2 regions of the Thalassotalea psychrophila genome follow, and region 2 is predicted to be linked to the other one. Evidence: predicted binding sites of a transcription regulator. Region 2 holds the regulator's gene; the other holds the start of a gene.
The links. Region 2 encodes MetJ, which represses methionine synthesis genes. Its sites were predicted from a motif close to TAGACGTCTAGACGTCTA; they were not measured.
Positions count from the first base shown of each region.

Region 1: serA (phosphoglycerate dehydrogenase) is a predicted target of MetJ. The motif match lies at 10,633-10,650, and genes of this name have one in related genera.

Region 1 covers NZ_CP134145.1:1,052,298-1,064,691, forward strand. Annotated here, with positions in the region: gene RGQ13_RS04420 (YqgE/AlgH family protein) at 1-514, shown strand, start outside; gene ruvX (Holliday junction resolvase RuvX) at 746-1,180, shown strand; gene RGQ13_RS04430 (GGDEF domain-containing protein) at 1,386-3,257, opposite strand; gene RGQ13_RS04435 (tetratricopeptide repeat-containing diguanylate cyclase) at 3,309-5,225, opposite strand; gene RGQ13_RS04440 (hypothetical protein) at 5,258-5,521, opposite strand; gene RGQ13_RS04445 (SAM-dependent methyltransferase) at 5,754-6,578, opposite strand; gene RGQ13_RS04450 (GNAT family N-acetyltransferase) at 6,651-7,214, opposite strand; gene RGQ13_RS04455 (GGDEF domain-containing protein) at 7,228-9,147, opposite strand; gene serA (phosphoglycerate dehydrogenase) at 9,316-10,545, opposite strand; gene rpiA (ribose-5-phosphate isomerase RpiA) at 10,946-11,602, opposite strand; gene RGQ13_RS04470 (5-formyltetrahydrofolate cyclo-ligase) at 11,724-12,374, opposite strand.
Region 2 covers NZ_CP134145.1:4,466,386-4,478,779, reverse strand. Annotated here, with positions in the region: gene RGQ13_RS18670 (acyl-CoA synthetase) at 1-669, opposite strand, end outside; gene RGQ13_RS18665 (HpcH/HpaI aldolase/citrate lyase family protein) at 693-1,814, opposite strand; gene RGQ13_RS18660 (HpcH/HpaI aldolase/citrate lyase family protein) at 2,206-3,195, shown strand; gene RGQ13_RS18655 (zinc-binding dehydrogenase) at 3,425-4,465, shown strand; gene metJ (met regulon transcriptional regulator MetJ) at 4,567-4,893, opposite strand; gene metB (cystathionine gamma-synthase) at 5,134-6,300, shown strand; gene metL (bifunctional aspartate kinase/homoserine dehydrogenase II) at 6,300-8,750, shown strand; gene metF (methylenetetrahydrofolate reductase) at 8,750-9,631, shown strand; gene RGQ13_RS18630 (DUF5011 domain-containing protein) at 9,831-12,050, opposite strand; gene RGQ13_RS18625 (DEAD/DEAH box helicase) at 12,312-12,394, shown strand, end outside.

The DNA of each region.
Region 1 (12,394 bases), 1.4 Mb from region 2:
CTTAAAGGATCCGTATTTTCATAAAACGGTAACCTATATTTGTGAGCACAACGAAGATGGCGCTATGGGGTTAGTGATCAATATTCCGGTAAGAATCACCTTAAATGAGTTACTTTCTCAAATTGATGCTGACAACATAGAAGTTGATAAGCTGAACCAGCGCGTACTTGCAGGTGGGCCAGTTTCAACCGATAGAGGATTTGTACTACATAATACTCAACAAGGGTGGAGCAGTTCACTCGAACTTGGCAACGATATTATGATCACTACCAGCAAAGATATTCTAGAAGCGTTAGGCACAGATAAATCACCAGAAAAATTTATCGTAACTTTAGGTTATGCTGGTTGGGGATCTGGTCAGCTAGAAAAAGAATTACAAGAAAATTCATGGCTAACAACCCCTGCCGATAAAGAGATTTTATTCGATACCCCGATTGAGCTCCGTTGGCAAAAAGCGGCGGAAAAGCTTGGTATTGACCTGGGGCATTTATCAAGTGATGTAGGGCATGCTTAGGCAAGAAACTAGGAACTAGGAACTAGGAACGAAGAGCAGATCCTGAAACGAGTTCAGGAAATAGCTGGCACTTCCTGTGACACCGTCATACCCGGCTAAGTCGTGCCCGGCTACGTCATGCCCGGCTTGTTCGGGTATCGGGTATTCATAATGGACTCCCGTCTTCACGGGAGTGACGACTTGACGTTAATAGCGAGCTAGTTAAACCAAAACAATAACAAAGGAACATTCATGGCAAAGTCAGTAAAACCACAGGGGCAGCGCACCTTGTTAGGGTTTGATTTTGGAACTAAATACATTGGCATTGCTGTTGGTCAAGAGATCACTTGCAGTGCATCGCCGGTTAAATCAATTAAAGCTAAAGATGGCATTCCTAATTGGGATGATATGGCTAAAATTGTCAAAGAATGGCAACCAGACTTATTGGTGGTTGGCTTACCTCTGAATATGGACGGCACTGAACAACCGTTAACTCTACGTGCCAAAAAGTTTGCTAAACGTTTATCCGGACGTTTTGGTCTTGAAGTTAACTTGCAAGACGAGCGCTTAACCACAGCCGATGCGAAAGCGCATTTATTTGAGCAAGGCGGCTATCGAAATTTGCAAAAAGATAATGTCGATTGCCAATCAGCGGTGATCATACTAGAAAGCTTTATGGGCTATTAATACCAAGTCCAATAATTACCTGCTCATTTTTATTGGTTAAAATGAATAACTACTGCGTTATAAAACCTTTAAGGAGAATAACTACTTATCAAATTTTATGCCTTGTATTTATCCATTTTTCCTCACTAAAAAGTAGACCATATAATTATCGGAATTGGTATAATCAACCAGATGTACTGACCTCTGCCGCTAAATAGATCCCGTATCAAGTACAAGACGACGCTAGTGCGTCGACTTCTTGCCTAGGCCTGCCTTCAAAACCGCAAGTACAATTTTTACATTCATCTTTTGCTTGTTTTAGTGCTTGCTCAGTGTCACTTAATAAATTCATCATGCTATAGCCACTTATTTCTGTGTCACTTATACCAAAACTTGCGGTTACATCAAATTGATAACAAATTTGTTTAGTATCTAAAAAATTTGTTTCTAAGCGATATTGTTCACATAATTCTATTGCTCGTTTTATTGAACTGTCTTTTAGTAAAAATACAAATTCATCACCACCTAAGCGACCCACTAAGGTGTTTTGATCAAAAATATTCTTGTGTATATTCAGCATTAGGTTGATTAATCGATCAGTTCTATCATTACCTTGTATTTCATTTACTTCTCGTAAGTTATCAATATTCATGATCGCTAAACTATAAGGTTTGCCATTTTTCTTGGCATGCTCTAATAATTGCTCTGCCTGAAGTAAAAATGCATGCCGGTGTAAGCAATCAGTCGCTTTATCAATAACAAGGTTAGAGATTATTTGCTTCTTTAGTTTTAAATTAATAAAAACCGATCGGATCAACCAAATTATAAATCCCGCTAATATCAATTGAATCAGTCGATTACTGATCAAAAAGTTGGCGAAAACACTGTTGTTGGCGATGTTAATTTTTTCTTGTTTTAATTCATTATTTATTCTTGTTTGATAGCCTAAAAGTTCACCTTCTAACTCATCTAAATCATACCTTAAACTATTTAGTGCTAAAGATTTGTCTTTAGTTTCTAGTGCTAGTTCATGCTGTAATTTAATTTTATTCTGCAAGCTGGTAAATTCAGCTTGGTTATCTTTATTAAATTTGGCCACTTCATATTTAACTTTATTGACGATCATTAATGTTGGGTGGTTAGGATACTCATCAGCAAGCGTTAAGGTTTTGTCGGCAAATTCATTGGCTTTACTAACGTTATTTAATTGCAGGTGAGCTTTGGCCAAATAACTGTTAAAGCGCAGGTAATTTTGTGGATAATTTTGGTCGATGACGTTTTGATAATTTTCCTGCAGTAGCTGTATAGCCTGCTCTGGTTTATTAATCTCAAGTAGCGAAAATGCATGAGTAGCAACAATTTCATCAGCAATTAAACGTTCATTTATTTTACTGCAGATATTATAATATTGGTCAATGATGCTTACATTGCTTAGTAATTTATTTAAACCTTGTAAAGCATAGATATGTTGCACACCTAAAAAACATTGTTCTCTGTCGGTTATATGCATATTGTCATTAACTAATATGTGCTCTACGTACTCTAAAGCCTGCTGTGGATCATGTAACTGATTATAGAAATACGCTAACGTGGTGTAGGTTTTAATTAATGTATCGGTATCTATTTGCTTGGCTTTTAACTGGGTTGAAATCGGTTTTATATTATCTGCTGCAGCTGAATATTGGCCAATTAAAACATTTAAAAAAAGAATGTTATTGTAAGCTCTAAGTCTATAATTAATGTTTCTGGAATCTTTATTTGCTCCACTAAGATCAATCGCTTGTTGATAATTACCTAAAATAATTTGTTCATAAGCAACTAAATATTGATATTGATCTTGTTGTTGCCAAGTCATGTTATAACGGCGTGATTTTAACTCTTTTATAATATTTTGACTAAATTCTATATCACTACTTTTTATCTTTATTGCTTGGGCAATTAACTCGTCAGTAGATAAGTTTTGAATGATTAATGAATTTTCTTCGGCTTGCGCCACTGCACTAAATTGCGGGATAAGCAGCAACAAAAATAGCATTGCACGTGTAACTTTGCTAAATGCTTTACCTTGTTTAAGCCAAAAACAGTTAAGTTTGGTCATGTTAGTGTTTATCCATATTAGTGCTTATCTATATTAGAGCCAATTTATTCATTATTCAAAAATGTACTTTAAGCCGTTATCTTCAATTTTATATTTTTCACGATCAGTCATTGTAGCTTCAAAACAGCAAGTTTTATTACCACCAGCAGCTTTAGCTTTGCGCAATGCTTTTGAGCTATCGCACAGTAAATATTTTAATGAGTATTCACTTAACTCACCATCACTAATACCTATACTGGCGCTTATTGTTTCATCTTGACAGTGTAATTCATTGCTAAGTTGGGCTATTTCAAGGTGAATATTTTCTGCAATTTGCACTGCTTGCTTAGCATTTAACTTTGGTAACAATAAACTAAATTCAGCTGCACCGCTGCGAGCAATATGTTCAGGCTGGTGCACGTAATTGTGCAATATTTCTGTAGTAAGCTTTAATAATTTATCACCATTGTCATAGCCATTTTTTTGATTGAAACCTCTAAAACCATCAATGTTAACCACTAATAAACTTAAGGTGACTTGCCATTTTTTATGCTGATAAACAGTAGTTGCGGCTAAGTCAATAAAGCGATTGCGGTTAAATAAATTGGTTAATGGGTCGTGGCGGTTTTTGTCGTTTTCAGTTATTTGTAAATGACGAATACCCAATATAGCGGCGCCGAGCAGTAATATGGTAAATATTTGTACGGCAAATAACACTCGCCCAGCTTCAAACTTGCTTATATACCCTAACATTTCACTAAACGCATCGTTGTGTTTTTGTTCGGCTTGTTGCTTTTCTTCAAATAACTTTTCTTTAAATTGTACTTTATTCAAATAGGCATGATCTATTTGTGCCCGGGCAAAGGCTTTTTGCTGGTCAATAGAGTTAACGCTTACTTGAATTTTTTCATAGCGCTGTAAATACTCTACTCCTTGCGCAAAGTCGCCCTGCTGATTGGCAATTTCGGCGAGTATTTTAAACGTTTGCAGCGCCCACTTTGACTTATCATCCGCGTTTATTTGTGCCAATGCTTTTTCGCCGTATTGGCTGGCAAGGGCAAGCTGGTTAAGGCCAAGATAAGCTCTGGATAATTGGCTAAATAACATTAGGTAGTGAGGAGTATATGTTGTCGCTAATATTTGTGCCTGCTGCGCGGTTAATACCTCAACCGCTTTTGCGTATTTTTGCTCTTGATTTAAATACCTCGCTTGCTCTAACAGCAAACTATTGCCTTGGATAAATTCATTATTGTTATAGCAAAAATTAGCGAGTTTAGAAATGGCTGAGTCATCGGCGGTTATTTTCTTTAATCCTAATAAACTCAATAATTTATTATGTTGCAGGTAACATATACTACGATTCGATAGTGTACTTTCATCAATTAAATGAAAGTAATTTAATGCCAGTTGATATTCTTCTATATGGTTATAATAAAAAGAGATAATTTGTAATGAATCGTTTTTCAATGAGATGTTTGTTATGTTAATTAGTTCAGTTAATAGCGTATCGGTTAAGCGATTGCTTTCATCAAAATTATTTAACATAAATTGCAGGTTTAACTGGGTTTTTAAGCTTCTGACACGTACATTTATATTTTTTGAATTTTCTACTTTCTTATTAATAAGAATAGATTGAGCATAATTTCCTTCAATAGCTAACTTATAGGCCTGTAAATACAGATAATCTTCGTGTTGCGCTGTGCTAAGTCGCGCTTTTTGTTGCGATAGTAGCGCAAGGTTTTGGTTAAATTGTTTGCTATCACTAGAGCGAATAGCGCTAGATTGTGCAATTAATGTATCAATTTCAGCAGTTGTTAAGTTATTTTCTTGTATTGGTAGGTTAGTCGTTTGTGTCGTTGGGCTACTTGCCTGTGCGTTCAGGCTAATAAGGCTTAGGCTGGTAAAAGCAAGACCGAGGAGCATAAAAAAGCAAAAACCAAAACCTTGCGCAATTTTTTTTAAAGCTGCAATGTTTCGGATTTTGCTCATAGTCTGGCTTTATAATGCTTTTTTACTGAACATTAAATTGCTTGTTGTATTTTATCATCTTTTGCTGGAGAGTCTTCTTGATCGGGGACATCTTTTGGATCGTGTACACCTTGGCATACGACTTTAGGGGTATTAAACAATTGTTCAAGTGCATTGGTGTCGCCCGCTAACAGTAAATTAATCTGTGCTGTATTTAGGCCGTGCGCTTTTGCAAGCGCAGTTAATTGCGTCTCGTTTAGGTTGGCTAATTCTGCCTGGCTGCCCAGTTTGTTTAGTAAGCTAATGATTGTTGTCATAATATCCTCTATCTTGTTATTTATTTTTATTTGGTTTTATCCCTGTTTTCAAAAATAAGGATAAAATGTAAGCCTAGTAACATCCTAATACCTAGCTGTAGTTATCATGGTCAGTTTTTATGGTAATTTCAATAAAAACTTGAATCTAAACAATATTTTTATTGATTAGAGCTGTTGATTATATTTATTGAGCTAAATATTAATTCTATTTACCTAAAACTGCTTAGTAAAATCAAACACTACTAAGCGCTGGCGCATTACGCTGTTTTTCCAGCTCGGCCAATTTTGCTTGAATGCGTTTATTCACTTTAAGCTTAGCACTTGGCGGAATGATCATGGTGGTTATTTGTTTCACCTCGGCATCAATAAAATCTTGCAACGGCATTTTATCAATGCGCGGTTGCTCAAGTGCCGTGCTGGCGGCTTCATATAAAATAATTTCATGATCGACAGGGTAGTGTTGGTTGAGTACCTCAACCAATATTGCCCGGTATTGCTCGCCCGTTGAAAACTGGGTAAGGGTAGTATCACCCACAAAACCGACTTGCCAGAGTATTAAATGCGCACTGTTATCGATTTGTCGCTGAAAGTTAATAAACTGACTGGCTTCAAAGTTGGCACAGCCGACTCGGCCAGGGTCTATTCCGCAATCAGAAATTAAACAATCTTCAGCGCTTATGCCCGCTTCCATTTTGGCAAAATATCCTTCAGCTTGCGCCTGTTTAATCGCTTTATGGGTTGGGGTAACAAACATCCCCGGGTGGCCATAAAAGGCGCCAACTACTTTTTTTCCTTGGCGCATCGCGTTGAGCATTTCGTCCATCATTTGCTGATAGGTACGGCTTCGGGGTTTACCTTCTTGGTAATACTGCTGTAAATCGTGCACGTTCGGGTTTAGCTCAGTTAGCCACATTTGCATAAAACCGGTGTTACCGGTAATAAACACAATGTCGGCCTGTTCAATATGGCTTTTGGCGATAGGGGTAATGTGCGCGCCTAGGGTAATGCCGGTGCCTACGCAGACTAAACTGCCTTGTTTTTGTTGTATGTCAGTCATAGTGCTCTTGTTATTGTTGTTCGCTTTCATTTGCAGCTTGAAGCTTGAAGCTTGAAGCCAATAGCTTGCAGCTTAAGCAGGCTTATCAATATACCAATAATAATCATCATCGGTGTACATTATTTTGCTATCAGCGCTTATCCTGTCAGCATTTATTTGCTCAGTGGTTATTTTATCTGTGGGGTAGCGAAAGCGTTCAATGGTTTTTATCATCGCGCTGTTATTAACATTGGTGCGGATCATTAACCGCTCAATGCCTACTTTGCTAAAGGCAACAGTTAATAACTCGGCCAATACTTCTTTTGCGATGCCTTTGCCGATATATTCGCTTTTTAACATGATGCCAACCTCAACCGTAGGCAGCGTTTTACTCCACACCAACATACAAAAACCCTGCGGATGTTTGTCGCATGTATCTTTGCTTTTACCCTTAGCTTTACCTGTAATGGTAAAGGTCAGCAAGGTGTTTTGTGTGTTGCGCTTTAAACAAAACTCAAAGCGCGCAAACGCTTGCTCTTTAGTGAATACCCCACCAGTATATTTGCAGGTGGTTGGGTCTTGATACAGGCCAGTAAAAAACTCTTGATCATCAGCGTGCAGTAATTGCATGGCATAATTGTTTGTTTCAAATTGCATTAAATCGTCTTACTTATTCAAAAATATACTTTAATTCGCTGTCGTCTACTTTATATTTATCACGGTCGGTCATTGTTGTTTCAAAACAGCAGGTTTTATTACCACCATCGGCTTTGGCTTTGCGTAATGCTGTTGAGCTATCAGAAAGTAAATATTTTAACGAATACTCGCTTAACTCAGCGTCAGAAATACCTATGCTAACGTTAATTATTTCGTCTAGATGCATTTTATCGCTAAGTTGCGCTACTTCGAGGTGAATTTTTTCGGCAATATGCAATGCTTGCTTAGCATCGCACTTGGGCAAAAATAAACTAAATTCGTCAGCACCACTGCGCGCTATATGTTCATTTTTGTATACGTAATTATGTAAAAGTTGCGCGATAAGCTTTAACGATTGATCGCCTTTTTCAATGCCATGTTTATGATTAAAACTTCTAAAACCATCAATATTAACCACTAATAAGCTCAAGTTAAGCTGCCACTTTTTATGTTGATAAATAGTGGTTGCGGCTAAGTCGATAAAACGATTGCGGTTAAATAACTGAGTTAAAGGATCGTGGCGGTTTTTATCATTTTCAGTTATTTGTAAATGACGAATGTACAATATAATGGCGCCGAGCAGTAAAATGGTAAATATTTGCAAGGCAAATAACATCCGCCCAGCTCTAAACTTGTCCATATACGTTAACATTTCACTAAACGCATCATTATGCTTCTGTTCGGCTTGCTGTTTTTCTAAGACAAGTTTGTCTCTTATGCGATACTGCCCGTACACCTGATGATCAATTTGTGCACTGGCCAATTGTTTTTGCTGCTCTATATCTAAACTTACTGCCATTTTTTGTTGGTAAATATATAAATATTCCAATGCTTTATCAATATTACCAAGCTTATTATGCAGCTCTGCCAAGGTTGAGTATAAGTCGCTATAGGCTTTGTGGTACTTCAATAACATAGGCACGTTTTCAGCTTTTTGGGCAAACTCTAATGCCTTAGTAAAATCATTTAAATGAAAATACGCTGTTGCTATATAACTATAAAAGTTAAGCGATAAGTTGCTATATTTTATTGTTTCAACTTGGCTCAATTTAGGTAATAACAAATTAAGTGCAAGTTGATATTTCTTTTGGTCAATTAAGTGTTTGGCAATGTCAGTCCGAGTAATGTTTGCTGAGAGATGCTCACCCGCTAGCTCACAGGCCTTTATGGTGCTATCAATATAGCTTTTCTCTGCTAAATAACCGGTAAGTTGTAGTTTTGCATCTGTGTAGTGGTTGTGATGATAACAATGATCTCGAGCAGAATAATTATCGGTATTTATAGCCTTTAAAAATGTAAGCGCCGTTTGTGGTTGATTTAATTCATTATAATAATAAGCAATGACTTCATATACATCGCCTTTTATATTTTTATCGGTTAACGATTCACTATCTTGCAATAGTTGCGGGATTAATTTTGTTCCGGCAATAAAATTTTGCTCAACTAAATACAGGTTTAATAACGTGCTACTCGCGCGCGTTCGATGTTTTATTAATTTTGAATTTTGCATACTTTTATGCAGAGCTACCGACTTATGTCTATTACCCATTAAGTAAGCGTTATAGGCGGTTAAATAGGTTAATTCACCTTGTTGGCGGTAATTTAATTGCGATTGTATGGCGGTTAATTTCTTGATAATGCGCGCCGACTCTTCTTTATTAGAACTTTTAACGTTTAGTGCCTGTGCTAATAAAGCATCAATTTCGCTAAAAGTAAGAGTGTTTGCACTGTGCTTTTCTGTCGTTGCAGTAGGCGGCGTTTGAAATACCGCAAAGCTGTTAGGCGAATATAAAAACGCAAGTAGAGGTAAAAAGAATGGCACTAAAAACCAGGTGTTTGTTGTTAAACAAGCATTAGGCTTTGTTGCTGAATAATGTAAATAACTAATGAACATGATTCATTATTATTTGTTTAAATTGTGATTACAAGCTCCGAATTAATGGAGTTAAACAAAAAACCGACTGTGGCGTTAGCACGACAGTCGGTTTGATATTTACTTGTATGTATAAATTAACTAGCAAACTAGTTAGTGAGCCAATTAATGAGCCAATTAGTGAGCCAATTAGTGAATTAGGCGTGCTCTAATTGTGCCATCAATGGCTTTTAATTCTTTTAATGCGGTTTCAGCGTGATGTGTTTCAACATCGATAACTACATAACCAATTTTATCGTCGGTTTGTAAATACTGAGCTGCAATGTTGATATCACGTTCGGCAAACGCTTTGTTAATTTGCGTTAATACACCTGGTTGGTTGTGATGTATATGAAATAAGCGTGAACGATCGGTATGAGCAGGTAGTGATACCTCAGGGAAGTTAACCGCAGATAGCGTTGAGCCATTGTCTGAGTATTTAACAATTTTACCTGATACTTCACGACCAATGTTTTCTTGCGCTTCTTTAGTGCTACCACCAATATGCGGCGTTAAAATAACATTATCAAAGGCACGTAATGGAGATACAAATTCTTCATCATTTGAACCGGGCTCTACTGGGAATACATCAATGGCTGCGCCGCCAAGCTTTTTAGATTCAATCGCTTCTGCAAGGGCGTCAATATCAACCACAGTACCACGGGCGGCATTAATGAAAATGGCACCTTGTTTCATCGCATCAAATTCTGCAACGCCCATCATATTTTGCGTAGAGGCAGTTTCTGGTACATGTAAGGTAATAACATCGGCAGTATTTAATAGCTCGGTCATGCTGTCTACTTGGCTGGCATTACCTAATGGCAATTTAGTTTCAATGTCGTAAAACTTAACTCGCATGCCAACATGCTCGGCTAAAATGCCTAATTGTGTACCAATATGGCCGTAACCAATAATACCTAATGTTTTACCACGAGCTTCAACTGAGCCAACGGCTGTCTTTTGCCAAACTCCGCGATGGGCTAGAGCGCTCTTTTCAGGAATACCACGAAGTAATAATAAGGTTTCACCAAGTACTAATTCGGCTACCGAACGTGTATTTGAAAACGGCGCGTTAAATACTGGAATACCGCGAATTTGTGCTGCTTCAATATTTACTTGATTAGTACCGATACAAAAACAACCAATAGCCGCTAACTTATTGGCATGCGCTATTACATCGTCAGTTAACTGAGTGCGCGAGCGAATACCTACAAAATGTACATCGCTAATTTTTTGCTTTAGCTCTTCATCATCTAATGCGCTTTTCACGTATTCAATGTTGCTATAACCGTTCGACTTTAATACCTCTAAAGCTGATTGGTGTACGCCTTCAAGAAGAAGAATTTTAATTTTGTCTTTGTGCAAAGATTTTATGGTCATAGCTGATTAACTCTTTATGTACTGCCACTGAATATTATTCAGGATGCGTATTAAATAACAAATTGGGTCGTTTGAATCTAACTGTTTTAGATGGCTAGATATCTGAATGAAGGTATAAACTAACATATAGAGTTAAAACTCGAAAGAACTATTTTAGTGCATTTATATCTATTTTATAACATAGCAAAGTTGCGTATTGACTGGTGTTTATTTAAATCGGAAATTTTACTTACGAGTGATTTTAATACTGTGATACTTGTTTGTGTTGAATATTATTCGGTGTGTGCTTGCTGTCTAAGCTTTTTGTTGTAAAAATTTATAAGTTTTAATTATTGATCATTAATAAAAATGCAGGCAGTAAAGACTGCCTGTTTACGTGGGGTGTTATTTAGTTATCTCTTTAAGAGATAACTTTGCTGCCGTTCGGTGTGCCAAGTACCAACACATCTGCGCCGCGATTTGCAAATAAACCGTTGGTTACTACGCCAACTAAGGCGTTAATGTTAGTTTCCATTTCTATCGGATTTAAAATTTGCATGTTATATACATCTAAAATTACATTGCCGTTGTCGGTAACAACTCCTTCACGGTAAACAGGATCGCCGCCAAGTTTTACTAGTTCACGTGCCACATAGCTGCGCGCCATTGGAATTACTTCAACCGGTAATGGAAAATTACCTAATACCCCAACTTGCTTGCTTTCATCACAGATACAAACGAATTTTTTAGCAACTGCCGCAACAATTTTTTCACGGGTAAGGGCAGCACCACCACCTTTGATCATATGCATGTGTTCGGTGATTTCATCGGCGCCGTCTACATATACCGCTAAATCGTCAACTGAGTTTAAATCGAAAACTTCAATGCCGTAGTCTTTTAAGCGCTCGGTAGAAGCTTCTGAACTAGATACTGCTCCAACAATCGTATGCTTAATTGTTGCTAGAGCGTCGATAAAATGATTTACCGTAGAGCCTGTTCCCACACCAACTATGCTGTCTTGCTCAACAAATTCTAATGCTTTTATTGCTGCGGCTTTTTTCATTTCATCTTGGGTCATATTCGATCCTGTTTTGTATTTAATACTTGGTATTAGTTAATTGCGCAGATTATAACCTCGTAGGCGTTAAGGTTAAATGTTTTATTTATCGATGAGGGATCAATTTATGGCGATTTACTTGTTATTCTGGGCTAAGTATTTCAGCTAACGGAATATCCCAATGCTCAACAGGTACTTCGGCTATTTTTTGGCAAGTATGAGCAACACCAAGTGGGAACGGCTTGATCTGTTTAGAATGTTGTTTATTGCTTTGTTTGGGTTGTTGGATGAATAGCTTATGCCAAGTGGCTAACGTTCTATCGTAAAAACCACCACCCATGCCAATACGGTTACCTGTAGAGTCAAACGCTACTAGAGGGGTAATTAATACGTCTAATTGCGCAACGGGTAATACATTACCTACATTTAATTTTGGTTCGCTAATACCATATTTATTGTTTACCAAAGGTGTGCTTGGCAAATAATGCAAAAATAGTAAATTGCCTTTACAAAACGGGTGTATTACCGGCAGGTATACTTGCTTATTTTGTTGCCAGCACCACTGAATAAAATCAACCAAATCTAACTCACCATCATTGGCAAGGTATACCGCAATACTGTCTGCTGCCACTACTTGTGGATGCAGGCTTAGTTTAGCGCTAATAGCAGCACTTGCTTGTTGTTGTTCAAGTTTAGTGAGTTGTTGGCGTAGACGACGAATATCCGCACGAATTTGTGCTCGTGATTTATTGGGAGTAGAGGATGAGTGCGCTATTGGCTGATTAGAAGTCATACACAGAAGGTAAAAATAAC
Region 2 (12,394 bases):
ACGACCAATTAAAGAGCGGTGTGCATGCAACACGCCTTTTGGATATCCGGTAGTACCTGAGGTATAGACTAAATACGCAGGATCATCTGGCGTACTTGCTACAATTGTATCATCAACTGGGCTCGTATTTAGCAACTCTTCTAAATCTAAAACTTGCACATTTAAACCTGTGCAATCACTAGGCATTTCACCCGGGCCAGCTAATAATACGGCACTAAGCTGGGTATCTTCTTCTAATATAGACTTTAGCTCTGGCCACATAGATTTAGCGGTAACTAATACTTTCGCGCCAGAGTCTTTGGCTAAGTAAGCAACTTCTGGTGCTGACAACAATGTTGATGTAGGCACGGCAATAGCGCCTTGTTTTAAACAACCAAAAAAGCTTACTGGGTAATCGCTAGAGTTTGGTAAACGAATCAATACTCTATCGTCAGCATTTAATCCTAATTCCTTCAAGGTATAAACAAAACGACCACTTAAGCTATCTAGTTCAGCATAGCTCAGCTCGCATGTACCTAACTTGTCATCTTCAATAACTAGTGCAGTTTTGTTGCCATTGTTTTGTTCAACATGCTGTCGCACACAGGCATAGGCAATATTGAAATGTTCAGGTATGTGCCACTGCCAACCATTAGCGTTCTGTGTTAATAAATCATCAAACTTAATCATAATTCTATCCTCATAAACGCCGGTTAAATGCGGCCGTATGGCCAGTTTTCACGAATAACCGTGATAGGCAGTTTCTTCAATACATCTATGGCAAATTGTTTATCTTTTTCATCTAAAGACTTCAATGCATAGGCTCTTAATAGTGTTTGCAACGCTTTACCAAACATTGGTGGATCAAGCATTTCTCCTTCATATTTAATAGCTCCGCCTAACAGGGCGTCGGCATCTATGGCCATTTGTAATATTTGCACATTACGCTTTATAACTTTTGGCGATGGCGTAAATGCTACCTTACATAAATGAATATGGTACGGGTGAATAAGCTGTTTACCGGTTAAACCCATTTGCGTTTCAACTACAGCATGACCATGTACTACATGCGATTCGTGATCGCCGTGTAAATCTAACCAACGACGAACATCGTCAGGCTCGATAAATTTTTCTGGCATTGGCGTATCATTAATTAATACTTCAACTCCACCGATAACACCTTTACCGGCAATTCTTGCCTCAAGTAATAGCATTCTTAGGTAGGTAAGCAATTCTTCGATCCAGCCTTCTGGTGTTAAGTGAATCGCCATTGCTTTCGAGAAATCGTGAATACCAAATACAACGTGCTTAACCGCTGGAAATGCCATTAATTCAGCTGCAATTTTTAAGCTTCGAGGATGCTCAATAATTGGTTGAATTTCAATTTTAGGATTAACCCCTAACAACCAAGCCGAAAGATCTCGAATTTCGGCAGCACCATACATTTCACCAGCTTTAGCTAGCACAATTACATCAATATGTTCAGCCACTTTCATGATCATTTCTAAATCTTTTTCATACTCATCGGTACGAAATGGGTTTATACGAAGGGCTATTTGAAAATCGCGTTCTGGAAATTTAGGAAGTTCATTTAGTAACAGCTCGCGACTCATTTCTTTTTGGCGACAACCATCTTCTAAATCGAATAGTAAAGTATGGGCTTGGCAATTATGGGCATGTTTACGCATACGCTCAGCGGCTTGCTCCATATTTTCATATTCTTCATCTTTTGGAGAGTATTTGACTGGCGGATAGTACAACTGAATACCTGGCCATGTGCCTCCGAGTACGTCTTCTTCGTCTACCTGCTCTAAGAACTCATTATGGTAGTTCATTTACTTCTCCCCTAGGTTGTTTAATAGCCAATTTTTGAAAAACATTGTCATTTCCATGAAAACTTTTATCTATACTTACACAATTAGAGTAAACATTTCAAACAATTGTTTTAAAAAAGTGTTTGAATTTTGAATCTTATGTTGTAGTGTAAGTTATAACAATTAACTAGGAGTCGATGTGGCACCTAGGCAACAACATGCTTTTTATTAATTTTATATTATTAATGTATAAACAATTTTAGTGTTAATGTATCTAATCCATTAGTGGTAGTTTGCATAATTAAGTTTAACTACCCTAATCATTTAGTCTAATTTTGTTGACCAAGCATTGACTTATTACAGAGCATCTGTAATTAATTTACACCACTGAAATAAACTTGAGGAATTTTAAATGTCTGCAACTGTACATCCAAATGACGCACTTTTTGATGCGGAGAAACCATTTCCAGTGATCCCAAGCTGTGAACATTTTGCCGGTTCAGAAAAGCTGATCCTCAAAGCAATGCAAATGCAAAAAGATATAGGTCAAGTATTTGATATTACCTGTGATTGTGAAGATGGCGCTGCGGCAGGTTCTGAAAAAGAACATGCTGAAATGGTCGCACGTATCATAGGTAGTGATGACAATGAATTTAATATGATGGGTGTACGTATCCATGATCCATCGCATCCGCATTGGAAAAAAGATTTAGACATTTTAATCCCAGGTTGTGGGCACAAACTTGCATACATAACTCTGCCAAAATGTACTGAAGGTGCACAAATTCTGGAAATGGTGACTTACATTCAAGGTCTTGCTAAATTCCACTCAATCGACCGAGAAATCCCTGTACATGTTCTGATTGAAACACATGGCGCATTACGTGACGTTTGGCAAATAGCAGCAACTCCATGGGTACAGTTGTTAGATTTTGGCATGATGGATTTTGTATCTGGTCACTATGGTGCGATCCCTGCATCTTGTATGCGTAGTCCTGGTCAATTTGACCATGCATTATTAAAACGTGCAAAAACTGAATTAGTCGCGGCCGCACTTGCAAATGGTGTAGTACCGGCACATAACGTGACATTGGATTTAAAAAATACTCAACAAACTACTGACGATGCTAGTCGTGCGCGCAACGAGTTTGGTTTTATGCGTATGTGGAGTATTTATCCAACTCAAATTACCGCAATTGTTGATGCTATGAAGCCTAATTTTGAAGAAGTAGAAGATGCTGAAGCTATTTTACTTGCGGCTCAAGCAAATAGCTGGGGACCAATTCAACATAAAGGTGAATTACACGATAGAGCAACGTATCGTTACTTTTGGGAGTTATTACAGCGTGCGCAAATGAGTGACATTGAAATAAGCGAAGCAGCTAAAGCGGCATTTTTTTAATAGTACCGTGTGCTTTTCGAGGATAACGTCCGAATGAATTCGGACCAACCTGGTTGGCGTGAATTTATTCGCGCGTTATGGCGATAGCCAGTTACTGAACTTTAAAAATTACAGAATTTAAGCCATCCATGGCAATTCTAAGTTAATTCATCCTTGAATTAAAAAGCTATCAATTATCAACGGTCAATATTATTCTAATATTGACCGTTTTTTACTTTAGAGACAAACATTGAGCACATACCCAACCACCAATAAAGGCTTTGCCTTAAATTTTATTGACAATTTAGACGCACCATTAAGTGATCGTATAACCCTTATTGAAAAGCCTTTGCCAAAACTAAAGCGCGGAGAAGTATTAGTAAAAATGTCTGCTGCGCCTATTAATCCATCCGATTTAGTTTACTTAATGGGAAAATATGGCTTACCTCCAGTAGATGGAGCTTATGCCGGGTTTGAAGGTTGCGGTGAGATCATTGCAGCTAATGCCGGTTTATATGGTAAGTGGCTAAATGGCAAACGCGTAGCTGTTTCGGCAACGCCGGGTAAAGATGGCGTTTGGGCACAATATGCAATCACCAAGGCAAGTTACTGTTTACCTGTACGCAAAGAAATAAGTGACGATCAGGCTTCAACAATTATCGTTAATCCTTGTACTTCGGTGTGCTTAATAGAGCGAGCTAAAGAGCTAGGCGCAAAAGCTGTAGTCATTAATGCAGCAGCAAGCCAAGTAGGCAAAGGGGTGATTCGCTATGCCAAAATGCAAGGCATAAAAACTATTGCTATTGTGCGTTCAAAGTCCAATGTTGCAGTATTAGAGCAGTTAGGTGCGGATAGAGTAATTTTAACTGATACTGAATCGTTTCGAGATGAGTTAAAGCTGGCGAGTAAAGAGTTAAAGGCAACTGTGCTATTAGATGCTGTAGCCGATGTTGATACACCAAAAACAATGAGCTGTATGCCTATTGGCTCTACAGGTATTGTTTATGGTCGATTAACTGAAACTCAAGATCCCATTGGTGGCCAATTTGCTGTTGCTGATGTGATATTTAAAAATCAAAAAATTGAAGGCTTTTGGTTAGCAACTTACATTGGTAATGCTAAACCATGGCAAGTACTTGGCTTAAGCAAAAAAGTACAAAAACTATTTGCCGAAGGTATTTTTCAAACGGATATTTATGGTCAGTTTGATTTTGATGGTTTTGCCACCGCACTTGAACATTATGCCGTACATAAGAGCGATGGAAAGGTGATTTTAACGCCAAATGCATAACAATATATTTAAATAAAAACAGCACCATAATAGGTGCTGTTTTTTTGTGTATACCCTCTAGGACCATAGATATGGCAAAGGAAGGTGAGAAACGAATTTATTTATTCTTGTTCTTCATACTCAGAAAAGTCGGTAACGCCTTGCTCTTCTAAAATTTTACGTACACTTTCCGGTAAAACTTGTTCATTACCTTTAGCTAAATCAGCATCGTCTGGTAATGGTTGGCCAGTAAACGCATGTAAAAATGCCTCGCAAAGTAATTCACTATTAGTTGCATGACGTAAGTTTTGCACCTGTCTGCGTGTTCTTTCGTCGGTAAGAACTTTTAAAACTCGCAACGGTATAGATACAGTGATCTTTTTAACTTGCTCACTTTTTTTACCGTGTTGTGCATAAGGATTGATGTATTCCCCATTCCATTCAGCCATCGATATTCCCCATTTAAATAAGTTTTCTAGTTCTTTGTTTTTATGTACCCGTACATTGAATGATTACGAGTATAACTAATAACTAAATTGTACTGGTTATATAAATCTAGTCAACATCTAAAAGCAAAGATGTTTAGATGGCTAAAACTTCTTGACCTCGAAGACGAATACGTTTAGATTTATAGACGTCTAAACATCTAGTTTTAAATTTAAACCAAAATAACTGACAAAGAGCTCATTATGAAACACGATAAATTGAATACAATAGCTGTACAAGCAGGCATAAATAGTGATGAACATCATGGCGCTGTAGTACCTGCTATGCATTTATCGAGTACTTATAGCTTAAAAGGCTTTAATGAAAAGCGTCAGTATGATTACTCACGTAGTGGTAATCCAACGCGAACTACCTTAGCAGAGGTTATTGCTGACTTAGAAGGTGGCAGTACAGGTGTAATTACTAGTACAGGTATGTCAGCTATTCATTTGGTTTGCCAGTTACTTACTAGCGAAGATACCCTACTTATCCCACATGATTGTTATGGTGGTAGCTACCGTTTATTCACTCACTTGGCTGCTCGCGGCGTATTCAAATTACAGGTTGTTGATCAAACTAATGAGCAGCAACTTAGTGATGCACTAGCGCAAAAGCCTAAATTAGTTTTATTAGAAACCCCTAGTAACCCATTATTACGCCTTGTTGATATCGCTAAAATTTGTCAGCAAGCTAAACAAGTTGGTGCTTTAGTTGCCGTAGACAATACTTTTTTATCGCCATTATTACAGCGACCATTAGATTTAGGCGCAGATATTGTTATTCATTCAACCACCAAATTTATTAATGGTCACTCCGATGTTGTTGGTGGCGCGATAGTTACTAAAGATGCTGAACTTGGTGAAACGTTAACTTGGTGGGCGAACTGTATTGGTATTACCGGTTCCCCATTTGATAGCTATTTAACCTTACGCGGTATTAAAACCTTACCTATTCGCTTAAAACAACATGATGAAAATACCAAGCAACTAGTGCATTTTTTACAAAGCCACCCGGCTATAAGCACTATCCATTATCCAGGTTTAGTTGATCATCCAGGGCACGAAATAGCCAAAGCACAACAAGCCGGATTTGGTAGCATGTTTTCATTTGAACTTAATGGTGGTGTAGAGCAGGTTAAAACTTTATTTGCCAATGTTAAGTTATTTACTTTGGCACAATCTTTAGGTGGTGTTGAAAGCCTAATTTCTCATCCATCTACTATGACCCATGCGGGCATGGATTTAGCAGCACAAAAAACTGCAGGTATCAGCCAAACACTTATTCGTGTTTCGGTTGGCCTTGAAGATATTAGCGATATTATTGAAGATTTAAGCCATGCACTAACAGCATCGCAAGCGGTGGGTAACTAATGCAACAGCAAGTACAAAATATTGAATTTAATTCTTCATTAAACCCTTTAAAACAGATTGAAGTAACAACTAATGTGCATAAATTTGGCGGCAGTAGTTTAGCAAATGCACAATGTATTATGCGCGTGGTTGAAATCATCAAAGACAATGCTACTTTGAATGATTTTATTGTTGTTTCGGCAAATGGTAAAACAACAGACCAACTATTCGCATTGTTTGAAAGTACTGATAATAAAGAACAATTTACTGTTCAATTGGCGCGGTTAAAAAATACTCAAACAGCATTGATTCATGAATTGCTCGATAGCTCTCAAGCCTCAAAATTGCTTCAACAGATAGATGAAGATGTTGCCTTTATAGATAGTCAATTTACAAATTCGTTTAAAAACAGTCGAAATGACGTTCTAGCTTTTGGTGAGCTTTGGTCCGCTAGATTATTAGCTACGGTATTAAATCAAAATGTTTGTAAAGCCAACGCCATTGATGCTAGAAAAGTTTTGATTCTCGATTCTACCAACAATTTTCAGTTGAATGAACAGCTAAGTAAGCAAAATATTGTCCTTGAAAAATCAGCCAATCAGTTAAATATCTTAACTGGTTTTATTGCTAGCGATGAGCAGGGCAACTCACATACGCTTGGTCGTAATGGTAGTGATTATTCAGCTACCATAGCCGCGCATTTATTAAATGCTAAAAATGTTACCTTGTGGACTGACGTGAATGGTGTGTACAGTGCCGATCCTCGTATTGTTAATACGGCACGTAAATTATTTCGTTTAGAAAACTCAGTTGCCAAAGAGTTGGGGCGCCTAGGAAACCCGATATTACATGCCAATACTCTTAACCCGTTAACTACACATAATATTCATTTGAATGTGGCGAGTAGCTTTGCACCGCAAGACAGTGGTACAGAAATTGGCGCATTTGGTGAAATTGCCAAAAGTGAAATCTCTGTTACTCATAATAATGAACTTATCAAAATTGATTCTAATGAATTTACTGCAAAAATTTTAGAGCAAATTAATACTCGGTTTCAACCAATTTACCAATGCCAAAATAAAACCTGCATTGTTATTTCACAGCAGTTTGCCGATTTAGCATTGCAATATTTGCAAGAACAAAACATAAATCTTACAACTAAAAATGTGTCATTGATCGCCGTTGTTGGTTATCAAATTGCCAATCGAGGTGAAATTAAGGCTCGCTTTAAACGCGCTCTTAAGCATACCGATATTGCCCAATTTGTTGGATCTAGTAATGGCCATAGCTTATTGGCATTTTTTGAACATGAAAGCTCTGTTGAGTTAATCAATAAAGTACATTCACAAGTAACCAAAGACTCTCGAAATATTGGTTTAGTGATAGCGGGCCTTGGTAATATTGGTAAGCGCTTTCTTGAAATGTTACCACAACAGCTTAGTCGTGTTCCTGCACTTGAAAACGTACATTTAGTTGGGCTTGCTTCATCTAAACAGGCCTTGATTAATACCGATGGTATTGAAGTTAGCAAAGCCTTAGAATTGTTTCAACAAGACAGTTTAGCTTATGATAACCAACTATTATTAGATTGGTTGTCACAGCATCCATATGATGAACTGGTGCTCGTAGATATTACTCCAAGTGAACAGTTCAGTAATTTATACCAAGCATTTTTTGAGCAAGGTATCCATGTGATTAGTGCTAACAAATGTGCAGGTGCCAGTAGTACTGCGACCTATAAAAAATTATTAAGCACACAGTATAATACTGGCAGCCAATGGTTAGTAAACACCACCGTTGGTGCAGGTTTACCAGTGAACTATGCGATAAATGATTTACTTAATAGCGGCGACACAATAAATGAAGTTGCAGGTATTTTTTCAGGTACATTATCTTGGCTGTTCTCAAATTTTGATGGTAGCTTAGCGTTTTCTCAGTTACTACTAAATGCACTCGAGCAAGGCTTTACAGAGCCTGATCCGCGAGATGACCTATCGGGCTTAGATGTACAGCGTAAGTTGCTTATTTTAGCGCGCCTTGCCGGTTTTGAATTAGAGCTTGAAGATATAGATTGCCAAAATTTAGTACCCAATTCTTTAATAGGTTTATCTGTAGATGAGTTTTTAGGGCAGGTGAATTTACTTGATCAATACTTTGCTAATAAGCTGCAAGAAGCGCAGCAACAAAATGGCTGTTTACGCTACGTTGCTCGTTTTAGTAAAACCGAATCTGGCTACAATGCCAGAGTAGGATTAGAAATTTTAGCGAATGATCATGCTTTTGCTAACTTAACACCATGTGACAATATATTTTTATTAACAACCAACTGGTATCAAGATAATCCTTTGATTATTCAAGGTCCTGGCGCTGGTCGTGACGTAACTGCCGGCGGATTACACTCAGATTTAGTTAACCTATGTCGTGAACTTGCTGTAAAAACAAAAGAAGTAGAAATTAAGGGGATTAACTAATGAATGCCAGAGCTAGACAATTAGATTTACTAAACAGAACAGTAAGAGACATAGGTAGCGACTTAAACGTTTCGTTTGAATTTTTTCCACCAAATACACCTGAAATGGAAAAAACATTGTGGGGTTCTATTGAGCGTTTAGCGCCATTAAAACCAAGTTTTGTGTCAGTAACTTATGGTGCTGGTAGTGGTACTCGTGACCGAACACATGGCGTGATCAAACGCATTCAAAATGATACCGGATTAATTGCTGCGCCGCATTTAACTTGTATTGATGCTGGCCGTGAAGAGTTAATCGATATTGCTAAAGATTACTGGGAAAGTGGTGTTCGTCATATTGTTGCGCTACGTGGTGATTTACCAGATAACAGCAAAAAACCAGATATGTATGCAAACGATTTAGTTGAATTGCTAAAAGGGGTTGCCGACTTTGATATTTCAGTTGCTGCTTACCCTGAGACTCACCCTGAAGCGCCAAATGCCCAATTCGATTTGGTAAACTTAAAACGTAAAGTTGATGCTGGCGCTAATCGTGCTATTAGCCAGTTTTTCTTTGATATGGACTCTTACCTACGTTTTCGCGATCGTTGTGTTGCGGTTGGTATTGATGTTGAAATCGTTCCTGGTATCTTGCCGGTATCAAATTTCGGAATGCTTAAACGCTTTGCTGATATGACTAACGTTCATGTACCTGACTGGATGGGGAAAATGTATGAAGGTCTTGATGATGATCCGACTACCCGCAATATGGTTGGTGCCAACATTGCCATGGAGCAAGTTAAAATTTTAAGAAGTGAAGGCGTTAACGACTTCCATTTCTATACATTGAATCGCTCTGAGCTAACCTATGCAATTTGCCATACGTTAGGTGTTAGACCATAGTTTTGAGAAACTAGAAACTAGAAACGAAAATTGAAAAACGTCATTTTGGAAAACCTAATGAGGTTTTTTTTGGCAAAATCAAAGCACCAACTTGAGAAAACTCAAAACTAGAATAGAACAGCGTCATTCCATCATGTTTTTGGATGGAATCTCCTCCAGTTTAAAGGTACCCCTCTTCATTGAAGAGGGGCTTTATTTTCTAGAAAATGTTGTAGAACACAGCTCTGAAGGTTGCAGGTGCTAAAGTGTATGTGACTAGTTTGTCGATGTTACCGTCGCCATCAGTATCTTCTCTGCGAGACAACATATTTCCGGCACTGTTGTGAGTGTAATAATAAGCATAGGTTAAACTTCCGTCATTACCCCAGTCATACTCTTGTGACAACATATACCCATCACTGTCATAGATGTGGGTAAAGATGTCATTTATAGTGCCGTCGCTATTATCATCTCCCTGATAGGTTAGCCTGTTGCCAAAACTGTCAAAGGTATAGTAATAACTGTCTTTGTTTACCCCAACTTCGTCATAGCTGGAAAAAACTTGGTTACCTAAGTCGTCGTAACTATAGATGGAAATCCAGTCTATATTGCCGTCGTTGTCATCATCGCGCTGTTCAATTAATCTATTGTTGTTAATATCGTAGCTAGTTGTTTCTGTTTGTTCAAAGTTACCATCGCCATCCCAGTCATAGTTCGCTGATATTCTATTATCTCGCTCATCATAGCTGTATTGGCTTAGTCCTGTGCGTACACTTTTGTCACTATTATAGCTAATGCTGCTGAGCCTATTACCTCGCTCATCATAAGTATATTCAGAGTTCTGTTCTGCTAGCCCATCGTTATCTACATCGTAGCTATTCGTTAACCTGTTACCGTTCGCATCAAAAGTTGAACTGCCAGATTCATTAATGGTGCCGTCACCGTTATTATCGTAGCTATAACTGATTTCATTGCCATAGTTATCAAACTCATCGTAAGATATTCCGTCAAAATTACCATCCGCACCTTGATCTCTTTCATACTTTATTTGGTTACCATTAAGATCGTAATGGCGATAGCTGATTTGATTGGCTATTCCGTCACCATCCTCATCATAAGTGTAACTAAGTTCGCGCCCATTCTCGTTAAATGTAACTAATCTAATGTAGCTCGGATTGCCATCATTATTATCATCTTCAACATAGGAGGTAACATTACCAAGGCTGTCATAGGTAAAAACTTCGGTGGCATCGATGCTGCCATCTTCACCGTTATCAGTACTGCTTTTTACCATAACTTCAAACTGGTGAGCAATGCCATTAAGTCGGTAGTAATTATCTAGGGCAATGCCATAATCAACAATATTACCACTATCAATAAATCCTTGGGCAGCAGCAGGTTGTAAAACATGCTTTAACGTTTTATCTCCATCGCCATATCGTCTTCCTTTTCCGGCTAAATAAAACATATGTTGTTTAAGGTTTATTGTTTTGCCATTAAACAGAGTCACCACGCCAGCTGGAATATTAATACCATTATCTGGATTGGAGTCATCATCAATACTTTCCAGCAAGCTAAGGGTATTATTGAAACGAAAAAATGCTTCTTTATCACTGTGGTAATCAGGTAATTTATCGAGGTTATGCAACTGTCCATAAGTGGTGTACAACACTGCATCTGAGATTATATCGGTAAGGGATAACTCTTTTTGAACACCAACAGTATCTCCAATAGGGGTATCGCCTAAGGCAAAGCTAATGCTTTCATTTGTTAGGTATTTATATTGCCCCTCAGCGTTGGTAAGCCCAGATTGTGTTTCTGTTTGATAAGGCAAACCTGAAATAATGCTACCAACTAACTGACCAGTTATTGCGGTGACTTCGACGGTTCTTGTCACCGTAACTGCAGTATTACCAGCACTATCGGTTACATTATAGCTGAGGGTGTAACTGCCTACCTTTGTCAGATCTACCTCCCCGGTTACCGTTACAACAAGCTCGCTGTCTATATTATCACTGGTATTGCTACCAGGATCAGTAAAGCTGCTATTTTGCTCCACCATGATAGTTTGTTCGCCAATTAAGGTAAGTAATGGCACAGTTTGATCAGTAACATTCACGATACGTTCAACAGTGGCACTATTACCCGCTTTGTCAGTTACGCTGTAATTCAAGCTGTAACTGCCTAGCGCGTTGGTATCAACACTACCGCTAACGCTTGCGCTTAAACCAGTGTCGACATTGTCGCTTATGCTGCTGCCCGGGTCAGTAAAAGTCACGCCATGGGCCACCGTCATCGGATTATCTCCAACTAGGCTGATAGTGGGGGCTTGGGTATCTTTACTGCCACTACTGCTACCGCCACAGGCGGTTAATGTCAGTAGTAATAATGATAACGCAGTACGAATAGCGGTGGAGTGCTGTGCAGGTTTAAAGATCATCCCAAATACCTCAAAATTATTATTATTTTTATGATTAACTTTTGTTAATTTTTTGTTTCGATCGAATTCATTATATCGACTGAGATGAAAGAAGAAAAGCTACACGTCATCCTCTTGAGTAATTAAATTTTGCAACATTATCTGATCAGTTCTTGCCAAGCGAAGATCTAAAAAGCGAAAGTTTGTTCAATTTCGCTAACTTGCAGAGCATAAATACGCTAAAATAATGGGTTATAATCTTAGCTTTGAGCCTTTATATTAATGACTACTGTCACAACGCCAGCAAACTTTACTGAACTTGGCCTTATTTCACCTTTGTTAGCTCGATTAGCTGAGTTGGGATA